3 regions of the Paenibacillus hexagrammi genome follow, and region 1 is predicted to be linked to each of the others. Evidence: riboswitches for the same ligand, from Rfam matches in the RefSeq annotation. Region 1 holds a riboswitch; each other region holds the start of a gene.

Region 1 (4,281 bases):
TCCTGCTCTCTAAATTAAATGTAATACTCAGGAAACACAAGCTCAGTCTTGGCTCCCGTTTTGTTCGCTTTTTCTTTATACATGGCGATACCCATCAAGGATTTAATAACTCCCGTCAAAAGACCTGCTGCAATCCCCAGTGCAATGATAATAATAGGATGAATCGATGTTGCAAGAAGCAATCCGAGCGATGCAATCCCGATTGCCACGGTGGTTTTATCCATGAAAGAAGCTTTGGCCATTCGGTAAGCGGCAATAAGAATAAGCGCAATAATACCGGCATGAATGCCTTTAAGAGCAGCCATAACTTTAGGAAGCGTATGGATATGGGAATAGACAAGACTTAGCGCCGAAACAATGACAAGAGTCGGCAGCGTGATGCCGATTACAGCAAGGATTGCCCCGCTGATGCCGGAGAGTCGGTATCCGATGAAAGCCGCAGCATTGACACCAACGCCTCCTGGCGCGGAGCCTGCAACTGAAATCAAATTCCCCATTTCGGCTGCTTCCATCCAGTTTCTTTTTTCACAATTTCGCGTTCGATGACCGGTATCATGGCGTAGCCTCCGCCAAATGTGGTGGGACCAATCCGGCAGAATACCCAGAAAATAAGCATAAGCTTATGAAATCGTTCCTTAAACCTATTCACGCGTTTCTCACTCTCCTTTTCCCCATATTGCTATTATATAGTTCTATTATAGCAGCTTTATTTCATTCTGGAATAAAGTTAGCCCGGTTTTTGAATTCATAAATGCTTATCGTCCTAATTAGTTTGAATGATAATAGAGTATCTTGATCTATTGGGATTGCTTTGGATGAAATAACCGTTCATTGGAAATAATTCTATATAATAAGGACTGATTCTTCTATGAAATGAGATTAATCGATGAATGAACTTAACGAACTACAAACTGCTTTAAGCGACGCCAGGTGGGTGTACTGGTATCAACATGTGTTTCTCTCGTGGCAGTGGCTTTTGCTGCTGCTGTTTACGGCGGTGCTGACTTTGGTCTGGGTCATGGCTGTAGACCGAATCCGTCTGCTTGCCATTGTCTTCTTTGGCTCATGCATATTTATAGCATCTCTAATAGCTGACTCTTTGGGAGGCGAGCTTCAGCTGTGGGATTATCCCAGCATGCTGCTGCCCTGGGGACCGCGGATTATTTGTATTGATTGGTCGATTGCCATATTCTCCATGATGATTTATCAATTATTCACGAATTGGCTGTTATTTCTGGGGGCCGCAATTTGTTTGAGCGCCTTTTTCTCCTTTATTTTGGAGCCGCTCGCATCCGTTTGGGATATCTATCAGCTTTATGCTTGGGAATACTTATATTCCTTTCCCATCTACATACTTCTCTTTCTCTTGGTAAAAGCAATTACTGATAAGATCGCAGCCGTGCAAAAACAACACTCCCACTAAAACAAAAAACCAGCTCCCAGAGCTGGTCAGCACACTATGAACATGAAACATTTCGCTGGCTTCTAACAGCAAGCTGAGGCATTGCGGGAAGCTCGTTAACGGATATAATATCGTTGGTCTTCTTGACCGGTTTCTCCCAATACTGCTCGCTTCCCGGAAGATCGTCAAACCATGCGGCGTCATCAGGGCAATCCAAAATCATAAACTTGCCGTACTGATCATCACGGGATTGATGATATTTCAAGTAGGCCTTGCCATCCTCAATCGCCAAAATCTCAATCTTGCCGGAGGTATGGCTCATGGACAAACGCACCCTTTTGCCTAGACCCGATGTGCGAGCCTTGGCTTCCTCAACCAAACGGTACACCTCTGCAAGCGGCAGGACAAAGTCCCTGTTGCCCGCAACCGGACGGTTAATAAAGAAGTAATACGGGGTTACACCGGCCCAGGACAGCTTATCCAGCAGCTCGGCCAGCACCTCAGGGCGGTCATTAATGCCCTTCAGCACAGGGGTTTGATTGACGACTATGGCTCCAGCTTGATGCAGAGCTTCGAAGGCTTTCTTCGCTTCAGCCGTAATTTCACGCGGATGATTGATATGCGCCATGACATAGATCCGTTTGTCAGCGCTGGAATGATTCCGAATCACTTCAAGCAGCTTCTCATCCTCATAGATCCGCATCGGATTGAAAACGGGTATTTTAGAGCCCAGACGGATAATTTTCACATGATCAATTTCACGCAGCCTATGGAAGATCTTCTCTAACCGGGCTGTGCCTAGAATCAAGCTATCTCCGCCAGTTAGCAGCACATTATTGATTTCGGGATGCTCCGCAATATAATTCAAGCCCGCATCGACATCAGACGTCGCTTCATTCACATCATTGCGGAACAAGCGCTTGCGGAAGCAATACCTGCAGTAGGCGCCGCACACTTCTGAAACGATCAGCAGTGCTGTCGTCCGGTACTTATGCTGGCAGCCCGGTACGACATAATTCGTATCCTCATCGGATGCATCCCACCGCCCATACTCAGACAGCTCGCCTTCATTGGGAATGACTAGCTTCTTGATCGGATCATGGGGATCGTTCCAGTCGATCAATCGTAAATAATAATCGTTCACTCGAAACACGAATTTCTCGGTAATCTGTTTCAGCTTCGTTCGCTCATGCTCAGGAATTTCCATAATTTTATCGATATCGGTAATATACTTAGGTTGCGGCATACGAGTCCTCCTTGGCAGGTCGATAGTACGCTTAACAGACCACAGTATGAATGGAAAAGAAGCGGATTGTGCAGCTGCTTGCTCTCTTCCTCCTTCCTTCGGTTTGTCTGGCTTCTTCTTCCGGTCTGTCTCTGTTCCCAGAGCTTCAAGGCCTGCATAAATAAGCCGGTGTATAAACATAAAAAAATGACCCGCCATAGCTGGATCAAGAAGCTGAATCACTCCTTTTATCCGCTATAATCGGGCCCTGTAGACACAAAAAACCCGATGTACGGGTCAACAAAACGCATAGGCTCACTTATGCTGTTACGACCCATCCACTGCTGACGAGGTTAGCTGTCGGGCTCGGGAAAGATGGTTCCCTACATGAAGCATGCATGATTCGCCCCTAAAAATTGGTTCCCCCGCTTTCCAATTCAAGAACTGGAAATTAAGCGTAGTCATAGTTTACATAATGTTCCTCCTCTTTGTCAACGACAGCAGAACGTTCCGCTATCTGCGCGTTGATTTCAGCCAGAAGCCGCCGTTGAGCCGCTTGGACTCCATCGTCACCACAAATGCCTTAGGATCAACAGCCAGGATACAGTCGTACAAATATTTTTCACTTTTCCGCTTTGCCAGAACCTCCAACATAAGACGCTCGCCGTCACGCCCCCAACCAATCCAAGAAGTTACACCAAAGCCTTGCCTACGCAAAAATGCCGCCATATAATTATGAACCTCATCGGTAATGACTTTCACGGATATGTAGCCGAGCGCTAATCTCTCTTCAATCCAAGAGCCTGTCAGCACACCAAGACCGTAGCCTACGGCATAAACGATCAAACATGCAGGCTGGTCGAGATATTTTAAAACCAAATTCAAGCCAATTACATAAATGATGATTTCCAGCATACTAAGTGCAGCCGCCGTGTAAGTTTCACCCTTCAACGTCAGAAGCATTCTCAAGGTAAAACAGGAAACGTACACAATCTGAATCGCTAAAATACTGGCCAAGATCGTAAGCAAGTTGTCCTCCCCTTCCTGGAAATGAAGGCCCGCCCGACAAGACAGGCGGACCCTTCATGTGAAGGCACAAGACGCTTTGACAGCGCCGAGCAAAATATTTTACGAACGAGTAGCGATGTAATCCGGTCTCGGATTCTGACCTGAATACGGCTCCGCCAATTTATTATGCACACTGTTGTAGACAATAAATACATTGCTTCTTGGCAGCGGCGTGATGTTGCTGTTAGAGCCGTGCATCAGATTGCAGTCGAACAGAACGATGGAGCCCGCATTCCCTACAGGAGCGGTAATTCCACCCTGCTGCACCAGATATGTTAAGCTGTCTCGATCCGGAACTCCATATTCCTGGCGGCGGAGCGATGACTTGAAATTGTCGTCCGGCGTTTCACCAACGCAGGATACGAACGTGCGATGCGAACCTGGAACTACCATTAGCGGTCCGTTGTTGGGCGTATTGTCCTCCAGCGCAATGGAGCAGCTGAGCGCTCTCATTCGAGGCATACCATCTTCTACATGCCAGGTTTCAAAGTCAGAGTGCCAGTAGAACTCTTTACCCGTGAAACCTTGCTTGAAGTTAATGCGGGACTGGTGGACGTACGCTTCGCTTCCCAAAATTTGCTGAATA
Region 2 (4,281 bases), 3.1 Mb from region 1:
GAAATCGTTCATGAAAAAGCACGGTATCGTTATCGGAGCTCATGCTAGACTGGCAGACCGATTCCAAGCGGAAGGAAAAACCGTTCTTCATGCTTCGATAGACGGTGTGCATGCGGGGGTCATTGCTATTGCCGACACGTTGAAAACCTCATCGCCGCAGGCGATCAGAAGGCTGAAGAAGCTTCGTACCAAGGTTATCATGGTGACAGGCGATCAGAGGACGACGGCGGAAGCCATCGCTGCAAAGGCCGGTATCACTAGGGTTTATGCAGAGATGATGCCGCAGGATAAAGTACAGCTAATTCATTCCTTTCAACGAAAAGGCAGCAGTGTTGCTATGGTTGGAGACGGGATGAACGATGCGCCTGCGCTTGCCGCTGCCGACATAGGAATCGCTGTCGGAACGGGAACCGATATTGCAAAGGAAGCCGCGGATGTCAATCTGCTGCACAGTGATCTTGGCGGCGTGGCTGACGCGATCGTCATCAGTCGAAAGACGATGCGCAACATCAGGCAAAATCTTGCATTTGCCTTGCTCTATAATGTGCTTGCCATTCCGCTTGCGTTCATGGGCTGGATGGCGCCTTGGATTGCAGGAACGGCTATGGCGCTTAGCTCCGTCTCTGTTGTTGCGAATGCGTTAAGACTTCAGAGAGCTTCGTGGCGAAATTGAAAAGACGGTGATCACCATTTGCTAGGAGGGATTGTGTGAGCATGAGTTTCTGGCTCGTGGCCGCCACCGGCCTGATGGGGGCGCCTCACTGCATCGGGATGTGCGGGGGAACGATGTCTTCCTTGACGATGGAAGCTCGCAGCAGTGCGATGGTCACGATTCTCGCGTATAACAGCGGGAGAGTTGCAACGTATACGCTGCTCGGGGTTGTCATGGGGGGAGCGGGCTCATTTGTCGATGTCGCGGGTGAATTGGCTGGTCTGCAGGGGCTGGCCAGCTTGCTGGGAGGCATCTTTATTTTGCTGTGGACCTACCGTAAATATACGATTCCGATAGCGGAGTGGGGACCGCATCGTATACCTGGGATCAGATCGCAGCTCATCAAGCTAAAGGCAAGCCCCAGCTTCTGGGCTACATTTGTTACGGGAATCCTTATGGGCTTCATACCTTGCGGCCTAACGTACGCGATGGAAATCAATGCAGTAGCGAGCGCAAGCTATCTGAATGGGGGGCTGATCATGCTGGTATTCGGCTTGTCCACCCTACCGGCATTAGCGCTGACAGGGGCGCTCGCCGGTATGATGAAGCACAAGCTCCGCAGCCGAATTACCTATCTCGGGCAGCTTATGGCTTCCGTGATCGGTATTCTGGCTATTCTAAGAGGACTCGCGGCAAACGGATGGATTCCATCCGTTCACCCCTGGCTGTGGTAAATGTCAACGGGCAGCTTTGAACGGGTGTGTGACGTGCAGTGTCTGACCATTCAGCTCGATGTCGACGAGTGCTTCCCAGTCGCCTTCCATGAGAGGGACAGCGTTACCCTGGTAAGCTCCGGGTTCTGTTTGGCTGGCCGTCCCCTCGAATGTGCCGCAAAACATATGCGGCATTTTTAATAGAAAATGAATCGTTGCGTGGGATACGGGATTACCCTGTACATCGGAGATGTGTACCTGGAGCTCGTTATTCTTAAGGATTTGAGCCGGAGCTCGACCAAGCGAAACCTCAATGGAATAGCCGGCCTGCTCGACGGCCGTTATCTCGTTACCGGCCGCGCTGCTTGTTTCGGACTGATCGATGATCAAGTACACAGCCATGAAGATCAGGCCGACGATACACATGATCGCGAACGGGCTTTTTTTCAATATGCTCATCCGTATTCCTCCTCCAGCTGGAGTCATTACATCTGTAATGAATGTATGCAGGAACATAGGCGGATCATGAATACGACCTCTCCGAAAGCTGCGAGGCTGTTCAAGCACCTTTATTTAAAAGTTAAAAAGCAGCCGAATAGCCGGCTGCTTTGCATGGTTGTAGGCTATATTTAGTTTGCGATAAATTCCTGTACCCATTCGCCATTGTAATAGGCTGCACCGATTTTCGTATAGTTCGGACTTAATATATTTTGTCGATGTCCCGCACTGTTCATCCAAGCAGTCATAACGTCCTGCGGAGTCTTTTGACCCATGGCGATATTCTCTCCCGCATACGTGTAACGAATACCGTAAGAGGTCATCATATCGAAAGGTGAACCGTACGTCGGCGATGTATGATCAAAATAATGGTTATTGTACATGTCCTTTGCTTTATCAAGTGCCATTGCCGCAAGTGCAGTATCGCTCGTTAAAGGCTTCAGTCCTGCTTTTGCTCTTTCCTGATTGACAAGTGTAACAACTTGGCTTGCAAAGGCGGATGTGGCAGTCGAAGCTGCCGGAGTGCTAGGTGCTGTCTGCGGCGCAGTGGTTACAGCCTTCTGAGGAAGATTCAGCACCATGCCCTTCCAGATGTTATTTGGATTCTTAACTTGTGGATTGACTTGAATGAGTGAAGTCAAGCTAATTCCTTGACTCTTCGAAATCAGATACATGGTATCATGATCGGTCACTGTGTAAGTGGCCGCGGAAGCCGCGCCAGCACCAATAATCGTCCCAACTGCAAGAATACCGCTTAATAGGGATTTTTTAAAACGCATGGATCAACATCCTCTCTTTATTGGCCTGCGAGGTTAGCTGTCGGGTTCGGGTCAAAGAGCAATCACCCGGCCGGATAACCGGCTTTACCCCAGAAGAATGGTTCCCCCGCGCTTCTTCATTCAGAAGCTTTGGCCTGTATTGGTCTTTCGAGAGGCAATCTTAACATGGCGAACGCGGTAAAGACATCAAATAAAATTTTCCATATGAAAATAAATGTATAAATTTTTTGTAAAGTGAGCATTCTATATTTGTCGGCAAGCAGAGAGGTGTGGTTCCGTTGGAGGCTTTCAGCGAAATACAACCGTTGCATAGAGGACTTTCATACCTGTTATAGCAGGCTGGAGGGGATGTGCTAAAGACACGTACCGTGTTTTACACGCAGATTTACCAAAGGTAAACGAGTAACTGGTTATGTAAAGATACTAATGTGCCGACAAGATAAGGGTCCCAGCCGGGATCCTTTTCTTTCGTTAATAAGCAACCTTAACAAACGCGCTCGCCCTTTTAGGACGACGAAGTCGTTTATCCTTGCCTTCATCCAGAAGATGTAAACAAATAGAACTCTGTCTGCATCAGACCAGAGTTCTTTATCATTTCTTTGTTTAACGTAAATGTTTAGATTGTAGGATAAGCGCTTACAGTTTGCTCTTGATGTCTTTGAGATAGTGTACGATAACCCCAACGCCTCCAACATAGTAAGCGATGAGAAGAAGCCATCCTGTAGGATCGAGAGACATCATGCCAGCCAGCATGTACAATGGGAAAACATAGTACAGCAGGTCTCGCAAGAAACCAAGCACTGGCCCATCAGGCAATTCGCTTGCTTTTACTGAGCGATATAGACCCAGTAAGAACTTGATGCCCATAAGCCCGAGTACCACCCACATCGTGTAAAGCATCCAACCAGTAAGTGTAACTAACATAGAAATCACCTCCTTCCAAGGGGAAGGTTTATGACTCCTTATATCATATGAACAAGCTCGTGCATCGGTGTTGGGCTCTTTCACCATTTCCTTCCAAGATTGAAATAGAATCTTGATTCAATATTTGAGAATACTAGGAGAGAATACCGATAGTTTGGAATAGGAAGGGGAGTATTCAATGAGTGAACAACAATCTTTGGAGCCACATGACCTAGCGGAACAACTGTCGAATGAAACCAATACCCCTTCGACAAGCGCAATGGAAAACAACGACAATGACCTTCACTTGAAGGCTGACAAATCGGCATTTGGAGAAACATCTGCAGACAGCCCCATGGAATTGGAACCGGGATCGGATTCGGAACTGGAAAATGCGGAGGAACCGGCTTGGTTTGATTCGGTCCGCGGAGCTGCAATGATTGCCCGGGATTCGTTCCCGGATCAAATTGATTACTATGAGCCGGATTTGGATGAAACCATCTAGACGTCTGAGTAAACAAGAAGCCTCCTGAACATCTTTCAAGAGGCTTCTTTGGCATGTAGGATTATGAGTTTCATAAATCCGTGCTTAGCGCTAAGAAATGACTTCATAAATTTCCTTATAAATAACTGCATAAACGCTCAAAATAATTGAAAATCGTCAGCTGGGAGGCTTTTTCATGAGTGGCTCAAAGAAACTGTCGAAGAAACTGTCTATCATAGGACTTGGCGGTAT
Region 3 (4,281 bases), 320 kb from region 1:
AATCACTTGGTGGAAAAGTAACATGGGATTCTCAGCTATACCGGGCTTCACTTACCTTTCCTTAATGAATGCGATTCATACGAACAACCCTGTAAAACAGTTGACCGCTCACTTGCTGCTCGACTTCCAGGTATCCTTCTGCGTGTACGTAATCTCCGGTCATATAATTGGTTGCCGCCGAAGAAGAACTATGCGTCAGAAACAGCATCGCGGCTTTTTCATTACCAATGACAAAGCCCGTCTGTTCTCTTACTTGAAACTTATCAAGGACAACACCATAATGAGACCTTGCAATATGATGGAAGCGCCAGCCTCCATCTTCTTTATGTAAAAAATACAACACCCTGTTTTTCACATTGCCGCTGTATTCTCTGGTCACGCCAACCAGGCACACATCGCTGTCGACCATTAGAAACTCATCAATTTCATAATGCTTTAGCCGCAGTCTCTGCATATTATTGTAGTGGAGATACGTCTCCATTTCCTCAACAGTGCTTTGATCCATAGGCTCCTGCTTCGTGGCGTAAAACACTTCTTTTATAAAAGTATCCGTCTGAAGATTACGGGCACCTTGAAAATTATCATAAGTGCAAAAGAAATGTTGGATTACTTCCTGAATTTCTCCGGGTATGGATACGCCGCTTGAGATAGCCTGCTTTCTATTCTTTGAAACCGCTTCTCTTTTTTTAAATAGCCATTGCTTCCAAACACCAGCTAGCATGCTAATTGCCTTTCACCCGCTTCCTCTGACTCCGGACATCACTTCATTATAGGCGAAAATGAATAAAAATTCGATATATAACTTGATATTTTTGCATAAAAAAGAAACATTCGCTCCGTAAACCGCAATTTTGCGGCTTGATGAGAACGAATGCTCCCTTTTTGAGTATGTATCCCTTAAATTACGCGCTTGGCTCCCACATAACGTGAGCTCCAATAACGATTTGTCAGACTTTCTACAGCAACGCCTCTGGAAGTAGTAGCTGATATGAATTCATCATTACCCAAATAAATTCCAACATGATTGACAATACCTGAAGCAAAGAAGACCAAATCTCCTACTTTCAAATCGGTAACTCTTACTCCGGATTGGTCGTACATTTGGACTGAAGTTCTAGGCAGCTCAACACCCTTGGCATTATAGACAAAGTTAACAAACCCAGAACAGTCGAAACCACTTGGAGTCGTTCCTCCCCATACATAAGGTACACCTAAGTAACTGTCCGCCATTTGCACAATTTGGTCCGATAACGGTGGCTCCGCTGGCGCGGGAGGTGGTGCGATCCAAGCCGGTTGATGCGATTTGCCGTCCGCGTTGACAATGGCAATTTGATTCGACTCGTTCCAATCAATAGGTGATCCAAACGTCTCGCTAATGAAACGCAGCGGCACATACGTACTCCCCTGAATAAGAGTTGGACTGCTTGCCATACTAATTTTCTTGCTTCCCACTAAAGCTTGCTGCTGATCGGTTTTGAGCGACACAACCTGATCTCTGGTTAACAGAGAAACCGCAATCTCATCTCCCTGCTGAGCCCATTTAACTTCATAACCCAGCTTCTCAGATACAGCCCTGAGGGGAACTTGCAGTACCCCTTTCGAGTCTATGAACGGCTGAGCTTCCGCGAACTGGACAATTTCATCATTAATCTGAACTTTAACAGGAATAGGTTGAGCTGCCTCTGCTTGACCTGAAAATCCAACACTGCTGGTAACCGCCGCGCATAACAAAGTGGATACTCCCATAACACCTTTCATTGACAATCTCAAAACCCATGTCCTCCCTGAGCCTCCGAGGTTAGTTGACGGGTTCGGGAAGAGGTATTCCCTTGGCTGTTACACAGGTGACTTACAAAACATAATGTACTTGATACACTTCAAGCAAATAGAGCACTTAGAGCACCTGTGATCCTGCCATTCACCCCATTGTTAAGAAAGAATCCCCCGTACAGGAGCTTATGTTGCTCCCTGATTCGGCATTTTTTACTGTCATAGACTATCATAGATTTCGTAGAAAGATCAATTTTTGTGTCGTAGTAATAGTTTCCATGTCGAAAATTTGGGGTTGCCCGTCCCTTTTATGCCTAGTCAAAGCCTTATTAAATGATTTTAATAAAATGCGATTATAAACATAAACATCAAAAATTGAAAAAAGACCACAAATTGTGGTCTTCTCATTAGATAAGCGGGTGATGGGAATCGAACCCACGCTACCAGCTTGGAAGGCTGGAGTTCTACCATTGAACTACACCCGCGTGTATATCGGGACGACACGATTTGAACATGCGACCCCCTGCTCCCAAAGCAGGTGCTCTACCAAGCTGAGCTACGTCCCGAAATCAATATTCACTTGAATGGCGTGCCCTGAGAGATTCGAACTCCCGACCTTTTGATTCGTAGTCAAACGCTCTATCCGGCTGAGCTAAGGGCACTTATGGAGCGGAAGACGGGATTCGAACCCGCGACCCTCGCCTTGGCAAGGCGATGCTCTACCCCTGAGCCACTTCCGCAAGACCTAATTGCATGTCCCTCACTAATATTTCTTCAGAGGCGACAAGGAATAATATATCAGGTATTTAGAAAAAAAGCAAATGTTTTTTTATTTATTTTGGAGGCTCCCTATAAGAAGGAAAGCCTACTCAGCAACATGTAGTAAGCTTGGAGTAGGCTTTGTTTATATGATACATAAGACGATTATTCTCCAGTCGGAGGCGTGAAGGTTCTTTGCGCAAATTCGGCATCAAGCATAAAGAAGGCATTGCTGTCTTGATCGATCCGCTTAAGCTTATTAATTATGCTGTCAAACATTGCTTCTTCTTCTACCTGCTCGTCAATAAACCATTTCAAGAATTGCATAGTTGCATGCTCGCGGTCATTTAAAGCCAGATCAGATAAATGATATATTCTTCTGGTTACTTCCTGCTCATGTTTAAAGGCATGTTCAAATGCATCCAAAATGGATTTATAGTTGTTTACAGGTGTCTCCATACCAGCTAGGGTTACCTTTTTTCCGCGATCATTTATAAATTTAAACATCTTCATAGCATGGAAACGTTCTTCTTCAGCTTGTACAATAAAAAAGTTTGAGAAGCCATCTAGGCTCTCAGCAGCGCAATAACCGGCAATGGCCATATAGACGTGCGCAGAGTAGAATTCATAGTTCATTTGTTCATTTAAAGCTTCTGTAAGCGTATCGTTTAACATTTCTGCACGCCCTTTCTATTTGGTTATCGTTAGTCAAAATCCCATACATACAAGATTACCAGAACTGCCCCTAGAAATACAAACGAATTCAATAACCTTCAGCCTGTGCAAGCTTACACCATTACTTTTTCCGCTCTTGAATCCGCAATAATTTGCTTTAACTGAGCGTATAAGAGATGGGGAGATGCTGCGCACAGCAGTTCCTTTTTACCGAGCATAGCGATGCATTCCTTCTTGCAATGCTTGCAGTTGCCTAAGCAATCTTTCTTCTTTTGTTTCAGGTCAGGATACTCGTCTTTTAACGATTTATATATTTGCTTGGAACCAAATTTCTCGTTTCTACAGCAGTATTTAATCGTCTTCATGTCATGTTCACTCCCCGTGCTCAACTTGACATCTTATCATCCATAATATTGATAATAATTATCATTGTCAAACATAAAATGAAAGGGCTTGACCAAGACTCGGTCTCTGGCTTTAAAAAGGGGCAGCCCTAACGTTTTAGTTCGGTGGAAAAGTTAAACACTCTTACATGTTAAAAAAAGAGAGCGTTCAATAGCCATAGGCTGTTAAACACTCTCTTTTTTTACTTGATGCGGTCGAGAGGACTCGAACCTCCACGGGGGGTTAGCCCACACGGACCTGAACCGTGCGCGTCTGCCAATTCCGCCACGACCGCATAGCAATGGTGAGCCATGTAGGACTCGAACCTACGACACCCTGATTAAAAGTCAGGTGCTCTACCAACTGAGCTAATGGCTCTAATAAAGTTGTAAATGGCGGAGCCGACGGGATTCGAACCCGCGGTCTCCTGCGTGACAGGCAGGCATGTTAGGCCTCTACACCACGGCTCCACACTAAGTTACCTCGCTATTGGAGGTTGGTTGCGGGGGCAGGATTTGAACCTGCGGCCTTCGGGTTATGAGCCCGACGAGCTACCGGGCTGCTCCACCCCGCGTCGTTATTACCTATTCGCTTCCTACTACTAGATAGGAAATTTATGGTGGAGGCTGACGGGATCGAACCGCCGACCCTCTGCTTGTAAGGCAGATGCTCTCCCAGCTGAGCTAAGCCTCC

The links. A riboswitch is a leader RNA that binds a small molecule or an ion and turns the genes downstream of it on or off. The one in region 1 is predicted to bind cyclic di-AMP.
Region 2: another riboswitch for cyclic di-AMP. It lies ahead of L0M14_RS07285 (CAP domain-containing protein); the one in region 1 lies ahead of L0M14_RS21960 (KamA family radical SAM protein).
Region 3: another riboswitch for cyclic di-AMP. It lies ahead of L0M14_RS23600 (C40 family peptidase); the one in region 1 lies ahead of L0M14_RS21960 (KamA family radical SAM protein).

The regions. Positions count from the first base shown of each region.
Region 1 covers NZ_CP090978.1:4,849,947-4,854,227, forward strand. Annotated here, with positions in the region: partial or broken gene L0M14_RS21945 (chromate transporter) at 15-616, opposite strand; gene L0M14_RS21955 (hypothetical protein) at 887-1,423, shown strand; gene L0M14_RS21960 (KamA family radical SAM protein) at 1,458-2,648, opposite strand; cyclic di-AMP (ydaO/yuaA leader) riboswitch at 2,955-3,095, opposite strand; gene L0M14_RS21965 (DUF2179 domain-containing protein) at 3,141-3,656, opposite strand; gene thpD (ectoine hydroxylase) at 3,756-4,281, opposite strand, start outside.
Region 2 covers NZ_CP090978.1:1,708,069-1,712,349, forward strand. Annotated here, with positions in the region: gene L0M14_RS07270 (copper-translocating P-type ATPase) at 1-673, shown strand, start outside; gene L0M14_RS07275 (sulfite exporter TauE/SafE family protein) at 715-1,386, shown strand; gene L0M14_RS07280 (FixH family protein) at 1,390-1,824, opposite strand; gene L0M14_RS07285 (CAP domain-containing protein) at 1,995-2,642, opposite strand; cyclic di-AMP (ydaO/yuaA leader) riboswitch at 2,649-2,787, opposite strand; gene L0M14_RS07290 (hypothetical protein) at 3,279-3,566, opposite strand; gene L0M14_RS07295 (hypothetical protein) at 3,745-4,050, shown strand; gene L0M14_RS07300 (ribonuclease J) at 4,226-4,281, shown strand, end outside.
Region 3 covers NZ_CP090978.1:5,172,092-5,176,372, forward strand. Annotated here, with positions in the region: gene L0M14_RS23590 (phosphodiester glycosidase family protein) at 1-65, shown strand, start outside; gene L0M14_RS23595 (hypothetical protein) at 62-721, opposite strand; gene L0M14_RS23600 (C40 family peptidase) at 898-1,770, opposite strand; cyclic di-AMP (ydaO/yuaA leader) riboswitch at 1,776-1,989, opposite strand; tRNA gene L0M14_RS23605 (tRNA-Gly) at 2,185-2,255, opposite strand; tRNA gene L0M14_RS23610 (tRNA-Pro) at 2,263-2,336, opposite strand; tRNA gene L0M14_RS23615 (tRNA-Arg) at 2,356-2,432, opposite strand; tRNA gene L0M14_RS23620 (tRNA-Gly) at 2,436-2,510, opposite strand; gene L0M14_RS23625 (ferritin) at 2,695-3,204, opposite strand; gene L0M14_RS23630 (DUF1450 domain-containing protein) at 3,318-3,569, opposite strand; tRNA gene L0M14_RS23635 (tRNA-Leu) at 3,799-3,883, opposite strand; tRNA gene L0M14_RS23640 (tRNA-Lys) at 3,891-3,966, opposite strand; tRNA gene L0M14_RS23645 (tRNA-Asp) at 3,982-4,058, opposite strand; tRNA gene L0M14_RS23650 (tRNA-Met) at 4,086-4,162, opposite strand; tRNA gene L0M14_RS23655 (tRNA-Val) at 4,206-4,281, opposite strand.